3 regions of the Lactobacillus sp. B4015 genome follow, and region 1 is predicted to be linked to each of the others. Evidence: riboswitches for the same ligand, from Rfam matches in the RefSeq annotation. Region 1 holds a riboswitch; each other region holds the start of a gene.
What was found. Region 1 has a riboswitch for thiamine pyrophosphate ahead of J3U71_RS11030 (ECF transporter S component). Riboswitches for the same ligand answer to the same signal wherever they lie in the genome.
Positions count from the first base shown of each region.

Region 2: it holds a riboswitch for thiamine pyrophosphate, as region 1 does, so the genes downstream of both, thiM (hydroxyethylthiazole kinase) here and J3U71_RS11030 (ECF transporter S component) in region 1, are expected to answer to the same signal.
Region 3: it holds a riboswitch for thiamine pyrophosphate, as region 1 does, so the genes downstream of both, J3U71_RS01985 (ATP-binding cassette domain-containing protein) here and J3U71_RS11030 (ECF transporter S component) in region 1, are expected to answer to the same signal.

Region 1 is NZ_JAFNOY010000013.1:14,848-20,828, reverse strand. It holds gene J3U71_RS11050 (sigma 54-interacting transcriptional regulator) at 1-299, opposite strand, end outside; gene udk (uridine kinase) at 1,237-1,878, shown strand; gene J3U71_RS11040 (cupin domain-containing protein) at 1,952-2,440, opposite strand; gene J3U71_RS11035 (tyrosine-protein phosphatase) at 2,483-3,232, opposite strand; gene J3U71_RS11030 (ECF transporter S component) at 3,396-3,974, opposite strand; TPP riboswitch at 4,019-4,110, opposite strand; gene J3U71_RS11025 (M42 family metallopeptidase) at 4,181-5,263, opposite strand; gene hpt (hypoxanthine phosphoribosyltransferase) at 5,491-5,981, shown strand, end outside.
Region 2 is NZ_JAFNOY010000006.1:75,512-81,492, forward strand. It holds gene thiE (thiamine phosphate synthase) at 1-321, opposite strand, end outside; gene thiD (bifunctional hydroxymethylpyrimidine kinase/phosphomethylpyrimidine kinase) at 331-1,140, opposite strand; gene thiM (hydroxyethylthiazole kinase) at 1,155-1,943, opposite strand; TPP riboswitch at 2,018-2,119, opposite strand; gene tenA (thiaminase II) at 2,247-2,909, shown strand; gene J3U71_RS07355 (NAD(P)-dependent alcohol dehydrogenase) at 3,645-4,763, shown strand; gene J3U71_RS07360 (FAD-binding protein) at 4,789-5,981, shown strand, end outside.
Region 3 is NZ_JAFNOY010000002.1:56,703-62,683, reverse strand. It holds gene J3U71_RS02010 (iron-sulfur cluster biosynthesis family protein) at 50-406, opposite strand; gene J3U71_RS02005 (SLC13 family permease) at 618-1,718, shown strand; gene J3U71_RS02000 (LemA family protein) at 1,826-2,395, shown strand; gene htpX (zinc metalloprotease HtpX) at 2,412-3,308, shown strand; gene J3U71_RS01990 (AraC family transcriptional regulator) at 3,366-4,304, opposite strand; TPP riboswitch at 4,472-4,562, shown strand; gene J3U71_RS01985 (ATP-binding cassette domain-containing protein) at 4,599-5,966, shown strand; gene J3U71_RS01980 (energy-coupling factor transporter transmembrane component T family protein) at 5,975-5,981, shown strand, end outside.

The DNA.
Region 1 (5,981 bases):
CTTATTTGACTATAAAGCGATTGATCATGACCAATTACACTTGAAAAAACATCATGATGACTAATCAGATTCTCTAAACTTTTAAGAGTAGTATATTCTTGCTGTAATTGCTGATTAGCATTTTTTTCTGCCCATTCACGATCCACAAAAATGACTGGCCTGGTATTAACTTTAATAATCTTTTTTTCTCTGACCAACTGATTTAAGTAATGACTGACTGTATTTCTTTTAACTCCTAGTTTTTTAGCTAAATCTGAAGTTAAAAGATAATGACCCTTTTTCTGCTTTGTTTGTCTCATTATAGACAATAATTTTTCTTTCACATTCATATTGTTTAAGTTTCTTCAATCATTCGATTATATAATGCTTTTATGATAATGGTAGCGATTTTATAAATGTTGTTCAAGCTAAAATAGAACAATTTATCAATGAGAAATACGTTATCAATTACTTGCGAACTGACATCCAGATTTTCCCAATTCATAAATAAGTACAATGCTATTATTAAGTAATTACCAAAAAATCCAGTCAAAAAGGCTAGACAATACAGTTAATAATATGTTTGATTAAAAATATTTTCCCTATTCCGAAGTTTTAGTTTTAAGTGGTTATTAAGCTACTAGAACAATAAGATTTAAGCATAAAAACTATATTCAATAATTGTTGATTCAAAGTTCCTTGCCACATAGTTTTTCTTTAATATCCATCAACTAGGCCTAACCTTACTATATTTTCTTTCACGTTCGAACCTGAAAATACCACACAGCCATTCAAACTTTCAGATAAATTAACCATATTCAACTTCATAGAATGAATCATTTTCAACTGAGATCTATTATTTTTGACCTTGTCAAAATCAGTATTTTTTCCTAAATATTAACCTTTTCTAATGACCGATTAATTGCAGCTTGCTAATCAGTCAATATAGTTTTCATAATATCTCTTCCGCAGTATCTCTTTACTCAAGTACTTTACATTATTAGCTAAATCACGGTAAAGTTTCTCAGTTAAACTAACAAATTGCCCAGATTCTTTGTATAAAGCCATATTTGTAAAATGATGTAGAGTTTCGTAAATAAAATTGAAAAAGTTTGCGACCGATTTAAGTTTACGCTGCAAAATCAAACAAATATTTTTATCAATTAAATTTCTAAATATAAGATATTTTTTACCTTAACCGTTGGTAATCCAAGGAAAAGTAAAGTAAAATGTTATTTGATAAAAAGGAGTGTCTCAATGTCTAAACTTGAAAAACCCGTTGTGATAGGAATTACCGGTGGTTCAGGCAGCGGTAAAACTACCATCGCTCACAAAATTGTTGACCAAATGCAGGAAAATGAACACGTCTTAATTATGACGCAAGATTCATATTACAAAGATAATACTGGTATTCCGATGAACATCAGACAGAATATCAATTATGACCACCCTGATGCTTTTGATATTCCCCTTTTAGAGGAGCAATTAAATCGGTTATTACAATACGAGCCAATTGAAATGCCCGTTTACGACTTCAAAGAACACACAAGAAGCAAAGAAACTATCCATATCGAGCCTGCCGATATTATTATTCTTGAAGGAATATTAGTACTGGCAAGTGAAGAGATTCGTAATTTAATGGATATTAAAGTTTACGTTGATACGGATGATGATATTCGTTTTATCAGACGATTAGAGCGTGACATTAAGGAACGAGGCAGATCGATTGATTCGGTCATTGAACAATATTTAGATACAGTTAAGCCAATGTATCACCAATTTATTGAACCAACCAAACGCTATGCAGACATTATCATCCCTGAAGGCGGCGAAAATAATGTCGCAATCGATATGCTCACCACTAAGGTACACTCTGTTTTAAGCGAAAATATTAGATAAAAAACTGATAAACCAAATTAGCATCAAAAAACGCCAAATTCTAGCTTTAGAAATTGGCGTTTTCTTATTCATTTTAATCATTTGCCAGCCGCTTAATTACTTCAGCATAATCTGGATATTGTTTTAACAAATCTTGTTTGTGGGGCATTTCAAAATCATGATAGTCAAAGCCGGGAGAAACCATGCAGCTAACTAGACAGAAACTATCTGGTTCCGTGATTTCCGAGGCAAAGATGGTGTTTTTTGGAACCTTAAATTGCAAGACTTCTCCGTGATCAATTCTTTTACCTAATTTTATAGCATAATAATGACCATCTGGAGCAATGCAGTGGATTGTAATCGCCGTGCCGTCATGATAATACCATAGTTCATCATGGTTTAAGCGGTGAAAATGGGAACAGCTCTGATCATCAAGTAAGAAATAAATTGAAGTGTAGTAAAATCTATCTGCTTGGCTATCCTGAGCAAAGAACTGCTCATCACTAGTATATATTTGACGGAACCAGCCTCCTTCTTGGTGAGGCTCAAGGCTCAAACTTTTAATATAATCTTCTCGGTTCATAATTTTTGCTCTCTTCACGCTCAATCAGTCAACTTCATTAAGTTAAACCAAGTAATTCTTTTGCATTTGCTCTTTAAAATTTTGTGGCAGTTTCAAGCCGTCAGTAAAGTAGTGATCAAAATCACCGTAGTGCTTTTTAACGGTTGAAAAGTATCTTTCCAGGTATTGGCGTTCAACAGTTAACGCAATTGCTACATCGTTGAGGTTATTAGGATCCATCTTATCTTTTAAGTATTCTAATATTTCTTTGTTAGCTTTTTTACGAGCAGAAATTGTTTTTAAGTAGTCGGTGAAAATCTGCTCCTCACTAACATCCAGGCTCTTTAAAATCAAGGCTGCAGCTACCCCTGTTCGATCCTTACCAGCAAAGCAATGAAAGGCAACTGGAACTGGATCGGTCATTAACGTTAGCAAAAAGTCGTGATAGCCTTGCTTAGCAGATTCTGCCATTGCCAATTCTTCATAGGTTTTCAGCATATCTTGTTCAACACTGCTATTGGCCGAAACAATTTCATCAACACTAGCCTGATTTGTTGTGCCAACATCTTTTAGCACATCAATAATTTCATAGTCTAATTCTGACCAAAGATAGTCTGGGTATTCTTGTCTTTCCTCATCACCGCGAAAATCAACCAGTCGCTTTATTTTGTAGTAGTTCTGAACACGATCTTTTTGTTCTTCGGTTAAATCAAATAGTTGACCACAACGAAAAAGCAGCCCTTCTTTAACCTTTCTTCCATCTGAACTAACATAGCCACCTAATGAACGCCAATTTGTTATCTCTGTAGTCATAATTCTCCTTAAACTTATTATTTATTAAAACTGTTTGGTTTTCATAAAGGAATATTATAATTTTTATTGAATTCTACGTCCATGATTTTCGCAAACTAATTTGTGTTTCTTAGTCTTTTTTATAAAAAAACCGCAAAAAATATTTTGCGGTGCTAATTTTAATTTAAGCAATTTTGGGCTTTAATGCCTGATCAAATAAGTTAGTAATCAATTTTACCAAAACGCCGTCAAATACAAGCGCAGAGAGTATACAAGTAATAAACATGATAACTTGCAGTTGGATGCTATATTTACTCCAGCCGTACAAAAAATACGTTGGAATAAAACTACCAAGGCCGGCAAAAAAGGCCCCTGTTAGTACGCTTTGCCAAGAAAATGCTTGATAACGACTTTTTTGCGGGAAAAAGCCAATTTCATTAGTTGCTCCTTGAATCACACCAGACAAAATTGTTACTGCACCCCATTGGCCGCCAATAGCCATTTCGACAACTGCTGCCAATGTTTCACCAATTGTTCCTGAACCAACCGTTGGCACGAAATACATCGCTAAGGGAGCTGCCATTAGCCATAATCCAGAAAAAACAGTATCTGTTACCGGAGCAAAGCCGGTCGGAAGCAGTAATAACTTAATTAAATTGTAAGCCCAATTAAACCCATAAGTGTAGATTACTCCCATAATAATTCCAATTAAAGCAATCAGGATAATTGCTTTAACGTTCCATTTTGATGATCTTGTAAACATAAAAATACTCCTAACTAACATTCTAAGTCAGTAGGAGTACTCTAATATACTTAATAACACTTCCCTAGCGCAGGTATTGTCCTGTTCAGGTTCGGAGGGTATTTCTCAGCTAAATGTGGCACCCCTAGTGACTTTCTTATCTTTTTGCCTATTATAACACAATATCAAGCAGACATTTTAAGTTATTCAATTAACTAGCAATTTAATTAAAATTGACTAAAACTAGCCAACTTTTCTTTAGTCAAATCACGGATAATTGCACAAGTTAAGTCAACTGAGGCCTTAAAGTCTTGATATGCGCTAAAGCAGTATGCTGAATGCTCGTAACGCACTGGAATTCCGATAACAATTGTTGGCGCACCATTTTCATAGTAAATTGCTGCACCATCTTGTCCGCCACCGGTCCGAACCGAACGAGTATATGGAATATTGTTTTTATCCGCTAATTCACATGCGTATTGTTGGAATTTTGGATTAGGTAAAAATGAAGTATCCATATCACGCAGCATTGGTCCACGCTTTAAGCCTGTTTGAGAAAGCCATTTTGGAGTAAATGTATCATCTGCTGGACATGATTCAAGCACAATCCCTAGGTCTGGCTTAATACTTCTAGCTGTTACGTACGCTCCCCGTAAGCCGACTTCTTCTTGACTTGAAAGTGCGGCTACAACGTTAAAGTCAGTCTTTTCACCGTTGAGATTATCCAAAACATCAGCCATTGCAGCTGCACCAAACCGGTCATCAAAATCCTTACCGAAGAAAAGACCGGTTTTTTCATTGTATTCGCACTTGACGTCAACAAAAATGGGACAACCAGTATCAATTTTATAATCATTAATTGTATCTTCACGAGAACTAGAACCAACATCAACTGACATATCTTCTACTTCCGGTACATTGTCACGTTCTTCTTTAGTCATGAAGTGCGGTGGCTTAGTTGCTACTACGCCAGGAACATATTTACCGTCACGGTTTCTAATTTTTACCCGTAAAGCTGGAATATTATATTTAACCCAGCCGCCAAGCGGAACAAACTTAATCATTCCGTTTGGTCTAACTGCCTGAGTTATAAAACCAACAGCATCAGAATGGGCATCAAGCTGGATAATTGGCTGACCAGTTTGATTTTCTTTTTTAGCAGCATAAACGTTGAGCATACCATCAATTTTTATATCGGCAATATCTTTTACTGTGTCAGTGAATAATTTGATAAACTCTCCTTCAAAGCCGGAAGTTGAATTAGCATCCGAAAAAGCTTTGAGCATTTTTATTTCTTGTTCTTTTTCCATCGTTGTAATTGACCTTTCGCTTATTAAACTTTAAATTTCATTGTAGCAAAAAACAATTATTTAAGCTATTTCTGAAAAAATCCTACTGCTTTTAGCAAATTTGATAATTTTGTCCGTAATTTCGGTACAAAATGGCTAAAAAAGTTCAAAACAAGCTCCTTTTTTCCGATAAAAATGATATAATCAATTTTATTAGGAATTTTGAGTTTTAAGTGAAAGGTAAATAAATGCCGAAAAACGACAATATTGATAATATTATTGATCATAAATTGTTTACCGAAGATGATATTCACCTGATGTGTGTCAAATTGGGTAAGCAATTAACTGAAGACTATACTGGTAAAAGACCATTAGTTATAGGTGCATTAAAGGGTGCAATTTTCTTTTTAACTGACCTGGTACGTGAAATGAACGTCAAAGAAGAAATTGATTTTATGGACGTTTCTAGTTATGGTGATGGTTTTGAATCTTCAGGCGAAGTGAAAATCATTTCCGATTTGGCTACAGATGTCAAAGATCGTGATGTTTTAATCGTTGAAGATATCATTGATACCGGATTAACCTTGAAATATATGAAGGATTTGCTCCAAAAACGCGGCGCTAAAAACGTTAAATGCTGCGTGTTACTGAATAAGGAAGCTAATCGAAAAGTTAACGTTAAGGTTGATTATTTTGGTTCAAAAGTCGGAAACGAGTTTGTTGTAGGCTATGGTCTGGA
Region 2 (5,981 bases), on a different contig from region 1:
ATCTTTTATTACCCGGGAAATATCTTCATCGTCTTGTCCAACATGAATTCCTTCGGCACCAACCTTTTGGGCAAGTTTGACATCATCATCAACGAAGAAAGGAACATGGTATTTTTGGCAAAGTTCATGAAGCTCTTTTGCCATTGGTAAGCGGTCATCTTCGTTTAACGTTGACTTTGGTCCTTTATCACGAAACTGATAAGCAGTGATACCTGCCTTTAAAGCTTCTTCGACTAATTCAGGTAAAGTCTTTCCGGCTGGCAAGTCTTGTGTCCCGCAGACGAAATATGCAGTTAATTGTGTTGCGTTAAATTGAGCCATAATCTCCTCCTAATCTACCTTAACCCAATGATTAAGTGGTCCATGACCGTGACCAACCTGAATCGTTTGTTCAATCGCCTTGGTGACATACTGTTTGCCGATTTTAATTGCTTCACTGAGAGTATGGCCTAGAGCTAATTGAGCAGTAATGGCGGCTGCAAGAGTATCACCAGTGCCGTGAGTCCTGTTAGTGTGCGTCCGTGGACTGCTAACCCAAAAGTCGGTGCCATCTGCTAATAAAGCGTAATCGCTCACAACTTCAGCGTTAGAATGTCCGCCTTTAATAAGCACGTTTTTTACACCCATTTTTTGCAGACTTTGTGCTAATTGGGGATATTCTTGTTCACTAGTAGCCTTAATTCCGGTAAGAGCTTCTGCTTCAGGCAAGTTAGGCGTAATGAGGTTAGCTAGCGGCAATAGCTCATTTTTAACGGTGGTAATAGCATCTTGGCTAAGAAGAGGCGCTCCGCCTTTAGCCACCATAACTGGGTCAATGGTTACCGGACCAAAGTCATATTTTTGCAGATTAAGAGCTACTTGATGGACGTGCGCTGCATCTCCCAACATCCCCGTTTTACAAGCCTTAATCTTAAAGTCTGAGGCTAATGACGCAAATTGGGCATCGACCATTTCAAGTGGTAATAAAAACGAGTCTTGGACTCCGAGCGTGTTTTGGGCAGTCACAGCTACAACCACCGCTGTCCCAAAAACATGTTGCATCTGAAAAGTTTTTAGATCCGCCATAATTCCGGCTCCACCACCAGAATCAGTCCCAGCAATGGTCAAAACTTGGGGAAATGAATTTAGTTCTTCTGTCATTATTGCTAACCTCCTTAATCAAATTTAGCAATAGCTGTAATCTCGGTTTCTTTGACTTTAGCTAAATAATCCATCAAATACATGCTAAATGTGCCAGGGCCTACTTCAGGATGATCATTAACGAGCAATTCTCCAGTAGCTGCAAAAACTAGGCAAGCTGTTTGCGCAGCTTCAAAAGAATCATCGCAGATGGCCGCAAAGGCGGCAACAATGCTTGAGAGCATGTCACCTGAACCAACGTGTGCCTGAAATAGCGGGGTACCATTGTAAACATGAGCGATATTTTGACCATCGCTAATTGTGTCTGTTACGCCACTGGCAATAATTGTACAATGCAATTTTTGCGCAGTTTTACGCGTAATTTCGTCAAGATCGCCACTGCCTGAACCCGCATCAATACCTTTGGCATTCCAGGCAAAACCACCTAAAGAGGCAATTTCACCAGCGTTGCCACGAATGATTGTAGCTGGGAAAGCTTCTAGCAATTTTTGTGCGGTTTGCAGGCGGTAATTGACTGCGCCAACGGCAACGGGATCAAGTACAACCGGTTTTTGAGCTTGCGCGGCAAGTAGCCCCATTTCTTTCATTTGCATAATTTGCAATTTAGTCAAAGTCCCGAGGTTGATGGCAATGCTTGATGCCATCTGAACCATTTCTTCGACCTCAGCAATTTCCTTACTCATGATAGGCGAGGCACCCAGCGCATTTAAGCCGTTAGCGACATCTTGAACGGTCACAAAATTGGCGGCATTAAGGACAATTGGATTAGTTTCACGTAATATAGCTAACAGATTTAGTTTCATAATCTCTCCTTTAAAAATCTCCTGCGCCGTTTATAGGTCAATAAAAAAGCTTTGACATATTTGTGTCAAAGCATAAGTGGATTTTGACACGTTCCTACGCAAGAATTAGCTTACAGGTTCAAAGGGTCTGGCTATCCGCCATCTCAGCCTTCAAAAAGGCACCCCTCGTGTTATCGGTTTCAATTATAGCGACTTTTGCTGGGCAAGACAATAACTAATTTAACCGAATTGCTGCAGTGACTCGACTAAGGTAAACTAACTACTAAAAAACACGCAACTATTAATTGGGCGAGGGAGATAATAATGACTGAATTTACAGCACAATTGCGTTATGCGGCAAAGGATTTGTGGGAAAAAAGCATGGAGCAGCCCTTTGTTAAAGAGCTGCAAAGTGGCCAATTGCCATTGGCTACTTTTCGGTTTTACTTATTGCAAGACAGGTACTATTTAGCTGAATTTAGCAAAATTCACCGGCTAATGGCAAAGAAAACTACTAGTCAAGAAGTGCAACAATTCTTGCTGGCAGGTGCCCAAGATTTGCAAGAATGTGAAATAACGATGCAGCAACATTTTTTAGCGGAATTAAAAGTCACATCTAATGAGATTAAAGAAACTGACGCAGCGCCAACGGCGTACGCCTATGTTAATCATCTGTTTAAAACGCTTGAAAAAGATGGTCTTGCTCCTTGTGTCTGTGCCATTTTGCCTTGCTACTGGCTGTACCAGGAAATTGGTCAAGCATTGGCGCAAACGGGTTCACCGGTTGCACTTTACCAGAAATGGATCGAGACCTATGATAGCGACTGGTATGACGTCAATGTTAGTCGCATGTTAAAGTTGACCAATAACTTAGCTGCGCAAGCTTCAGAACGAGAGCGTGGGCAGATGCAGAAAGCCTTTGTGCGCAGCAGCTATTATGAATGCCGGTTTTGGCAAATGGCGTATGAGCAAGAACAGTGGCAATAGCTTTTCTGACCTAAAGAATTGTTTTAATTAAAAAAGTAATTTTCAAATTTCGGAACTAATTATTTAGTAAAAAGTCTATATAAACAGTCAATACTTTTATAAAACAATTTTGCTTAACATATTATTTTTAAACTCTACAAATGCAAGCTTTGTTTTGATAAATAATGTGTCAAAGATCTTTTGCTTATTTTTTCTTTAAAATTAGTTGATTTCGACTTTTTGTTTTGACGGTTAGTTTCTCTTACCAGGTTGATATTAGTGCAAATGGCGAAACAAATAAAATTAAGCTAATAAAATTATTTAATGCCTCTAAACTCGTAGCATAATTTTTGTTCAATATTTGTAACTGTGATGAATACCCAAGTTTGCAGCCTAGAATAATGAGTAAATCATGTTTAACACCTATCTTAATATTTTTAACACTGCTATTTAGGGATTGCTAAATTAAACAATTAAACTGTGGTTTGTGCTTAAATCAACATTTTTTGCTTAAATTTTACCCTTTTTCCTAACGAGAAATATATCTCAAATATTAAAATTATATATTCTACTTTTTCTAAAAAATTACTTGCACTTTCATAAAATTCGATTGAAAAGCAATCTTTAATTGAATTTTATAATCAAAATTACTTGTTTAAATTTTTGTAAACCATATTAAAATGTAAGCGGTTATGTGATATAAGTAACATAGTAAAATAGCGAAGCTTAGTATTTTAGAATGAAGAGGTTATTACCATGAAAATCAAAGCAGCCGTTTTAAATAGATCAGATTCTGATTTGAACTTGGAAGAGGTTGTCCTAGATGACCCTAAAAGTAATGAGGTTTTAATAAAGACTGTTGCATCAGGCATATGTCATAGTGATATTGAATTTCAAAATGGTGGGTTTCCAATTCAAATGCCAGTTATTTTGGGCCATGAAGGAGCCGGAATTATTGAAAAGGTTGGAAGAAATGTAACTGATTTCAAAAAAGGCGATCACGTTGTAGTTGGCTTTGCATATGATGGAAATTGTCGATTCTGTAGAAATGGCCTGCCAGGATCATGTGTTAACTTTAACAAATTAAATACTAGTGGTGGACCAATGCTGGATGGTACCTATCGTCTGCATAAGCAGGACGGGCAAGATATAGGTGTATTTTTTGGTCAATCTTCTTTTGGGGACCATATTGTTGCCAATGTAAACAATTTGGTCAAGGTACCGAATGACTTGGATTTACGCTTAGCTGGACCTTTAGGATGTGGCTATATGACAGGAGCCGGTACAGTTCTTAATGCTATAAAACCTGAAGTCAACTCTAACTTAGCCGTTTTAGGAACCGGTTCTGTAGGTTTAGCTGCAATTATGGGTGCTGCTGTTTCTAATTGTAAACATGTAATCGCAATAGACAAGAACAATATGAGACTAAAAATTTCTAGAGATTTTGGGGCTACTGAAACTATTAATAATACTCAGGAAAACATAATTGATAAAATTAATGAGATTGTAGGTAGCGAAGGTTTGAACTATGTTATTGACACTACTGGTGAACCTGAAGTAATGAAACAAGGTTTGACTGCGCTAACGATAAAGGGACAATTTGCAGTTGTTGCGATGGGAACAAAAACTATTAAAGAGCTTAGTCCGATGATAGACATTCTAGCGGCATCAAAGAGTATTTCTGGCATTATTGAAGGCGACTCGGTTCCACAAGAATTTATTCCTGAAATGATTGATTTGTACCATGCAGGTAGGTTTCCAATTGACAAAATTGTTAAATTTTACAAACCAGAGGAGATTAATCAAGCTATTAAAGCCTCTGTGGAAGGCAGTACGATTAAACCAATTATTGTATTTGATAATCAATATAAATAAAGCATTTGCTTAAGGAGAATTAGCGATGGTAAAAGATGGCTTATATCAAAAAACAGCACCAGGACATAATGGAGATATTAAGGTGTCCGTATCTTTAAGTAGCGGAAAAATTACTGACATAGAGGTAATTGAGCATCAGGAAACGGCACTTCTATCTGATAATGCACTTAATTTAATTCCACAAAAAATACTTGAAAACCAATCAACTGAAGTTGATGCAGTTACAGGAGCAACATTTACTTCTCAGGGAATAACTAGCGCCGTCAGAAAGGCACTAATTGAAGCAGGAGCAAAAAGTACCGAATTTGCAAATCATGAAAAAATTGTCCAAAAGGACCATCAGATTGCGACTGATGTAATCGTTTTTGGTACTGGTCTTGCAGGTTTAGATGCTGCAATTACAGCCAAAGAAAATGGTGCGGATGTTGTTTTAATTGAAAAAACTGGCCGCTTAGGTGGAAATTCAGTGGTTTCCGGTGGATTTATGTATGCAACTGGTAGCAAATTTAATAGGGATCAAGATAATGACCCTGATAATTTAATTCATTTTTACGAAGACTTTGCCAAAAAAGATGGTGGAAAAGTTAATCATGATCTAATTAAAGTGATCGCTAAAAATTCAGGAGCGGCCGTTGATTATTATGCAGACAAATATGGCGTGAAATTTACTGCAATGCCGTTAGGTATATCTAAAAAGCCAAGAACGCATATTAATTTTGAACTCGGCCCTGTAGCAATTATGGGACCGGTAATTAAACGAGTGAAGGAATTAAATATTCCAGTTCTTTATGAGCAAACTCATGAAGAAATTAAAACTTCTGGCAATGCAGTTACTGGTGTCACAACTAAGGGCAAATATGACAATTACGATATTAAATGTAAAGCAGTAGTGATTGCAGTTGGTGGTTTTGATGGTGCTCGCAAGGTTCGTGATGAATATGCACCGAGTGCTAAGGGCACAAGGTCACTTTCTACACCATACAACAATGCTGATTATATCGGTTTGACTAAGAATTTGCATGCCGCAACTGAATTTAAAGATGGTGTAATGGGCATTATGACCGCGAATTATCTTTCCGTAGGTGGTGGTGCAAATTCCCTAATCATTTTGGGTAAAGCTCTTGCTGTTAATAATTTAGGTAGAAGATTCACTAAAGAGGGCCAGCACTATTCCTTAATGTACAATGATGCATTAAAATCAAAAGGAAATAAGTTTTT
Region 3 (5,981 bases), on a different contig from region 1:
CAAAACTGATTGTCTCCAACAATGGATTTAAATACTATAACTATACTTTTTAATGTTTATTTATTGTCATTGCGCCGTCAATAACACCACTATCATCTGACAAGCTCATTGCTGCATTTTTCACATCAACAACTAGGTCATTGCCAAGATATTGCATTTCAGCAGGACTAGTGTAAATCTTAAGACCAGCATTGTTTTCAACTTCAATTGAGAAATCAGGATCCTGTTTATCCAAAATTACAAATTGGAAACGTGAGCCAGCAGCACAAGAACCGCCAACATCAGAGTATTTGTTTGAACCATCATTCAAAGATAGCAAAACAATTTGACCGTCTTCAACTTGGTTTTTTACTTTATCTGCAGCAGCAGATTTAATATTAACACTAACTGTTTCTGAATTACTCATAATAAAAATTCCTCCTAATCAATGCCTGTTTCCTCAAGTATAGGGTGGAACAAGTTCAGAAGTCAAAAGTTATGTTTATGGGCCCCTTTTATCCGCTATTTATTTTATGGTTTTTTTTCTATCCAAATATTTATATTGCGTATACAGGAAAAAAAGCTCAAAATGGATATAGCAACTATAGATGATTGTAACTTGTGAAAGGGGACATTTTATGACCGTCTTAAAAAAGATCTTTAGCGATAAAATTCTGCAAATTACCGTTGTGGTGACGGTAATCAGTCTTTTCTTTGCTAGACCTCGGCTGGCGGATATTAACTTACACACAATCTTTTCTGTCGCCGCGATGTTAATTATTATTCAAATTTATGCTTACCTGCATGTTCTCGATGTACTAGCTTACAAATTAACTAGTATTGCTGATAACATGCGCAAGCTCAATATCCTGTTTACGCTACTGGCGATTATTTCTGGGATGTTTTTGGGTAATGACATAACAGCGCTTACATTAATTCCCTTATATTTAAACATTGCTAAAAGATGCGATTTACCGCAAATTCTACCAGTTACCTTAATCGGAATGGGAGCCAATATCGGGGCCGCATTTACTCCGTGGGGTAACCCACATAACATTTTTCTTGTTAGCAAATATTCCGTCACTGCATTAGAATTTTTCTCATGGTCACTGCCATACCTGCTTGCAGCTGTTGTGATTACTTTCATCATTTTTCACTTTATCCCCCAGAAAAAAATTCCCGTTCAGGACGTCAAACAGATTAATATCAGCGTACGCCCAACTGTGATCACTACCGCAGTTTTTGCTTTATTCTTTTTGGGTGTTTTCAAAGTTATTAACGTTGCAATCCCAATGATTGTGGCAGCTGTTTTAGCTTTAATAATTAATCCGCGCATTTTGTTAAAAATCGACTACGCCTTGCTGCTAACCTTTACTTGCTTCTTTATTTTTATTAGCGATATCCAGCAGATTCCAATGATTGTTACCCTGATTCACACCATGGTCAACTCTGAGACATCTACCTACTTTACTTCTATTATCTCTAGTCAAATCATTAGCAACGTTCCAGCAACCATTTTAGTCGGCAAGTTTACCACATTTGCCAAAGCCCTCTTTTTGGGATCAAATATCGGTGGCTTCGGTTCACCAATTGGTTCTATGGCCAATATGCTTGTTTTAAAAACTTTTACTCAAAATGCAACTGTTTCCCGCAGTGAATTTTTCAAAAAATGGCTATTAATGCAATACGCCGGTTTAATCATCTTGACACTAATTGGCTGGGCATTGATACTACTATAAAACTTAATAATTATTAAAGCTTTACCTGCAAATGCTGCTAAAGCTTTTTTTAATACTCAAGTTTAACTTTATCAGTTATAATTGAATAAACATAAGGAGGAAAAATTATGTCAAATTCAACTTGGTTAATAATAATTATTGCGATTATTGTTATCCTGCTCATCGCAATTTATATTGCAATCTATAACGGCTTACAAAAAGCTAAAGTTTACACTGACGAATCTTGGAGCCAGATTGATGTGCAATTAAAACGGCGCAACGATTTGATTCCTAATTTAGTTGAAACTACTAAGGGCTATGCCAAGCATGAAAGTGAAACTCTGGAAAGAGTTGTTCAATTGCGGAACCAGTTGACTGCTATTCCAAGTGATGATCATGCCCAAACGTTAAAGGTTTCTAACCAAATTTCTGATACTTTGAGATCAATCTTTGCTTTATCGGAAAATTATCCTGATTTAAAAGCTAACCAGAACTTTGCTCAACTGCAGGAAGAATTAACCAACACTGAAAATAAAATTGCTTATTCACGGCAACTTTACAATTCATCTGCAGCTCTTTACGATCAAAAGTTGTTAACTTTTCCTTCCAATATCGTTGCTAATATCCACGGATTCCGCAAAGTTGATTACTTACAAACGAGTGAAGCTGAAAAAGAAGTACCTAAAGTTAAATTCTAAGCAATAGGTCAATTTTATGTTATTTCAACAAATTGCCAGCAACAAACGCAAAACTACTGGCATCTTGATTTTATTCGTCATTATTCTCGCCTTAGTTGGTGCCGGATTAGGTTTTATCTGGGGCAATCGACCTTTATTAGGAGTAATTATTGCGCTTTTTTTTAGTGCAATTTACATGTTAATTGTCTTGCCTAATCCCGCTAATATGGTTATGAGTCTAAATCATGCCCAAGAAATTCATGAACAAGACAACCCCGTTTTATGGCACGTTGTTCAAGATATGGCGCTAGTCGGCAAAGTACCAATGCCACGCGTTTTTATTATCAATGATCCTAGTCCTAATGCTTTTGCAACCGGACGGGATCCAAACCATTCTGCGGTTGCTGTCACCCAGGGCTTACTTGACATGATGAATCGCGAGGAACTTGAGGGCGTTTTAGGTCACGAAATCTCACATATTAGAAATTATGATATCTTGGTTTCCACTATTGCAGCCGTACTGGTTGGCGTCATTTCATATTTATCAGGCATTGCTAGTCGCTATATTTGGTGGATTGATGATGATCGCGACAGTGATAACGATAATGGCAATACTATTGTCGTTATTTTCAAAATCGTGGCGATCATCTTTGTACTTATTTTAGGACCTATTTGTGCCAGTCTTGCTCAGATGGCTTTATCACGCAACCGTGAATATTTAGCAGATGCTTCTTCAGTTGAGTTGACCCGTAATCCTCACGGTTTGATTTCTGCTTTGACAAAAATTGACGGTTCTGACCCCATGAAAGCTGCTGATCCAAGTAGTGCTGGCATGTATATCGAAGATCCGCTACGTAAGCGGCATGGTCTTACCCACTTATTCGACAGTCACCCGCCTACAAGTGACCGAATTAAACGTTTAGAAAAAATGTAACTTAAAAAGGAGCGCTCTGCAAAATAGTCCGCTCCTTTTTTAATAAAAATATTGCTCTTACTTTAAATTGATATTGGCCTGTCTAAACAGTTCCGCACGCATTTGTACCGGCGTTTCATGGTAATATTCATTAAATTTTTTGTAAAAGAACGATTTACCGTTATAACCGACCCGCGCGATGATTTCTTTAACCGAAATGTCAGGTCGAGCAAGCAAATTGCGTGCCTCCTGCATGCGGCGTTCATCAACATGTTCAACAAAGCTCTTACCAGTTTTTTGCTTAACTAAACTGGAAAAGTAATTTGGGTTGAGTCCAAAGTGTTCTGCTGTTTCATTTAAGGTAATATCAGTATAATTTGCATCAATGTAACGCTCTAACGCCGTTTGCGCAAACTTATGTTGATTAACTGGCGCTGTTTCCAAGTCTTGATTTCTAATTGCCGTAATCACGAGTATCCGCAATTCTGCTGCAATAATACTGCGCGTAAAAAGATTGTGGTTTAAATATTCATCAATAACTTTTTTCATTAACTGACTTGGGCGCGACATTTGTGAGCAGCGCAAACTTAATAGTCTCTTAGTCTTGAGAATCTGAACAAGCTGTTCGGCTACTTTTTGTTCACGTGAATTGAGCGTTGCTTTTTCTCCCCAAAAATCCGCGCAATTAACCTTTGAACTAAATTCTAATTTGACCAAAAGATCATTTTTCCCTTGTTTTTCGACCTCATAGCCACATTTTTCTTGCAAAAACAGCAAATTACCCGCTTTTAAAGTTAAGTTTTGTCCGTTAATTTTAGTTTTTGCCATGCCTTCAGCTTCGTACAAAATTGTGGGATTGCTGGTTTGGTACCGGTGAATGCCCGTATTATGATTTTCAAGGTAAACCCTAAACAGGTTAAAGGCCTTGTTTCCGGGCTTTAGCCGGACTTCATTCGTATCCGCATTAGTTGAATCCAATACACTTGCCAAATATTGTTCTAGCTTAACTGCTGCCATGATGTCACCTTCTAATTAGTAATTTATTTTCATAATTTTATTATATAGCAAAAAGCGCCGCTATTTATATGTTTTTAACATCTGTGATAGAAGTTGAGCCTTAAGTGCTATTAACGGAGCCTAATTTGCCGCAACTAGACAAGAAAATTGCTTTTATGTATAATTGACCTGAAATATTGGGGTGCCATCTTGGCTGAGAATATACCCACTGAACCTGCTATGGATAATGCCAGCGAAGGGAAAAGCACTGAATTTTAACGTCGCCTAGCATTATGCCATGGCGACTTTTTTAGATTGGTTAAAAAATTGCTGAAAACTAAAAACCTTACTTTTTCATATGATGAAGAAAAGCCTATTTTGCAAGATGTTAATCTTAATATCCCGACGGGCAAATTTTCCTTATTAATCGGGCCAACAGGTTGCGGTAAATCGACGCTATTAAAAATTTTAGCTGGCCTTTATCCTAAATATGCTGGTAAAGTTAGTGGAACTGTCGATCTTAATGGGCTTAAGAGTGCAATGATGTTTCAAAATGCTGGCGAACAATTCACAATGGCAACACCGCGTGAAGAGATCATTTTTGCACTTGAAAACCTGGAAATTGACCGTGAGCACTACTCAAAACGATTGCAAAAAGCAACTTCTTTTGCCCAGATCGACCAGCTGCTTGATCAAAAAATCAATACTATGTCTGGCGGTGAGCAGCAACGAGTAGCTCTTGCTGTTTTAATTGCAATGGATGTCGATCTTTTTCTGCTTGATGAGCCTTTTGCAAGTTGCGACCCTGCTGCCCGCCAATTTTTAATTAAAAAGTTGGCTCATCTTCGTGACTTAGGAAAAACAATTATTCTAAGCGACCATGTTCTAGCTGATTATGAGGGTATTTGTGACTGTTTGTTTAAATTTACCGGTCACCAGGTTACTGCCTTAAGCACTGCCGAAAAAAAGCAGCTTCTTCGACAAAATGACCACCACGAGCATTATTCTTTTGCCCTACCAACTAATGAAACAAGCCGCTTTGAACTTACTAATACCTTAATTAAGCAGAACCGGTTACTGCTAAAACAGGAGCACCTAAAGATTTTGGCAGGCAAAGCCACCCTAATCACTGGCCCTAATGGTGTGGGGAAAACATCGCTTTTCAATGCGCTAACCAAGATGCTCACATACACTGGTAGTTTGACTTACCGCCAAAAAGAAATTCGCAACTTGCGCATGCGAAAATATTTGCGTCAAGTCGGGCAGATATTTCAAAGTGCAAGTGATCAATTTATTAACGTTTCCGTTGAAGATGAACTTAACCTAAGTAAAAAAATGCGCACCAGCAACTTTTATTCCGATCAAAAAATTGCGAAAGAGGTGAAAGACCTTGATCTTGACCAGACACTAGACCAAGTCGTCTACTCACTTTCGGGCGGTCAACAAAAGAAATTACAAATTTTATTAATGCTAATTGCTGATCAAGACGTTTTATTAATTGATGAGCCCTTAAGCGGCTTAGATCACCAATCGGCACAAAAAGTAATGGGTCTGTTGCGCGAAAGCCAGGAAAAAAGGGGGCAGACACTTCTGATTATCAGCCATGAACTAACTAATTTGGCAGATTGGTGCGATTACCACCTTGTATTTGACCAGCAACAATTAACATACGTAGACAAGTGAGGCTTGTTATGAATC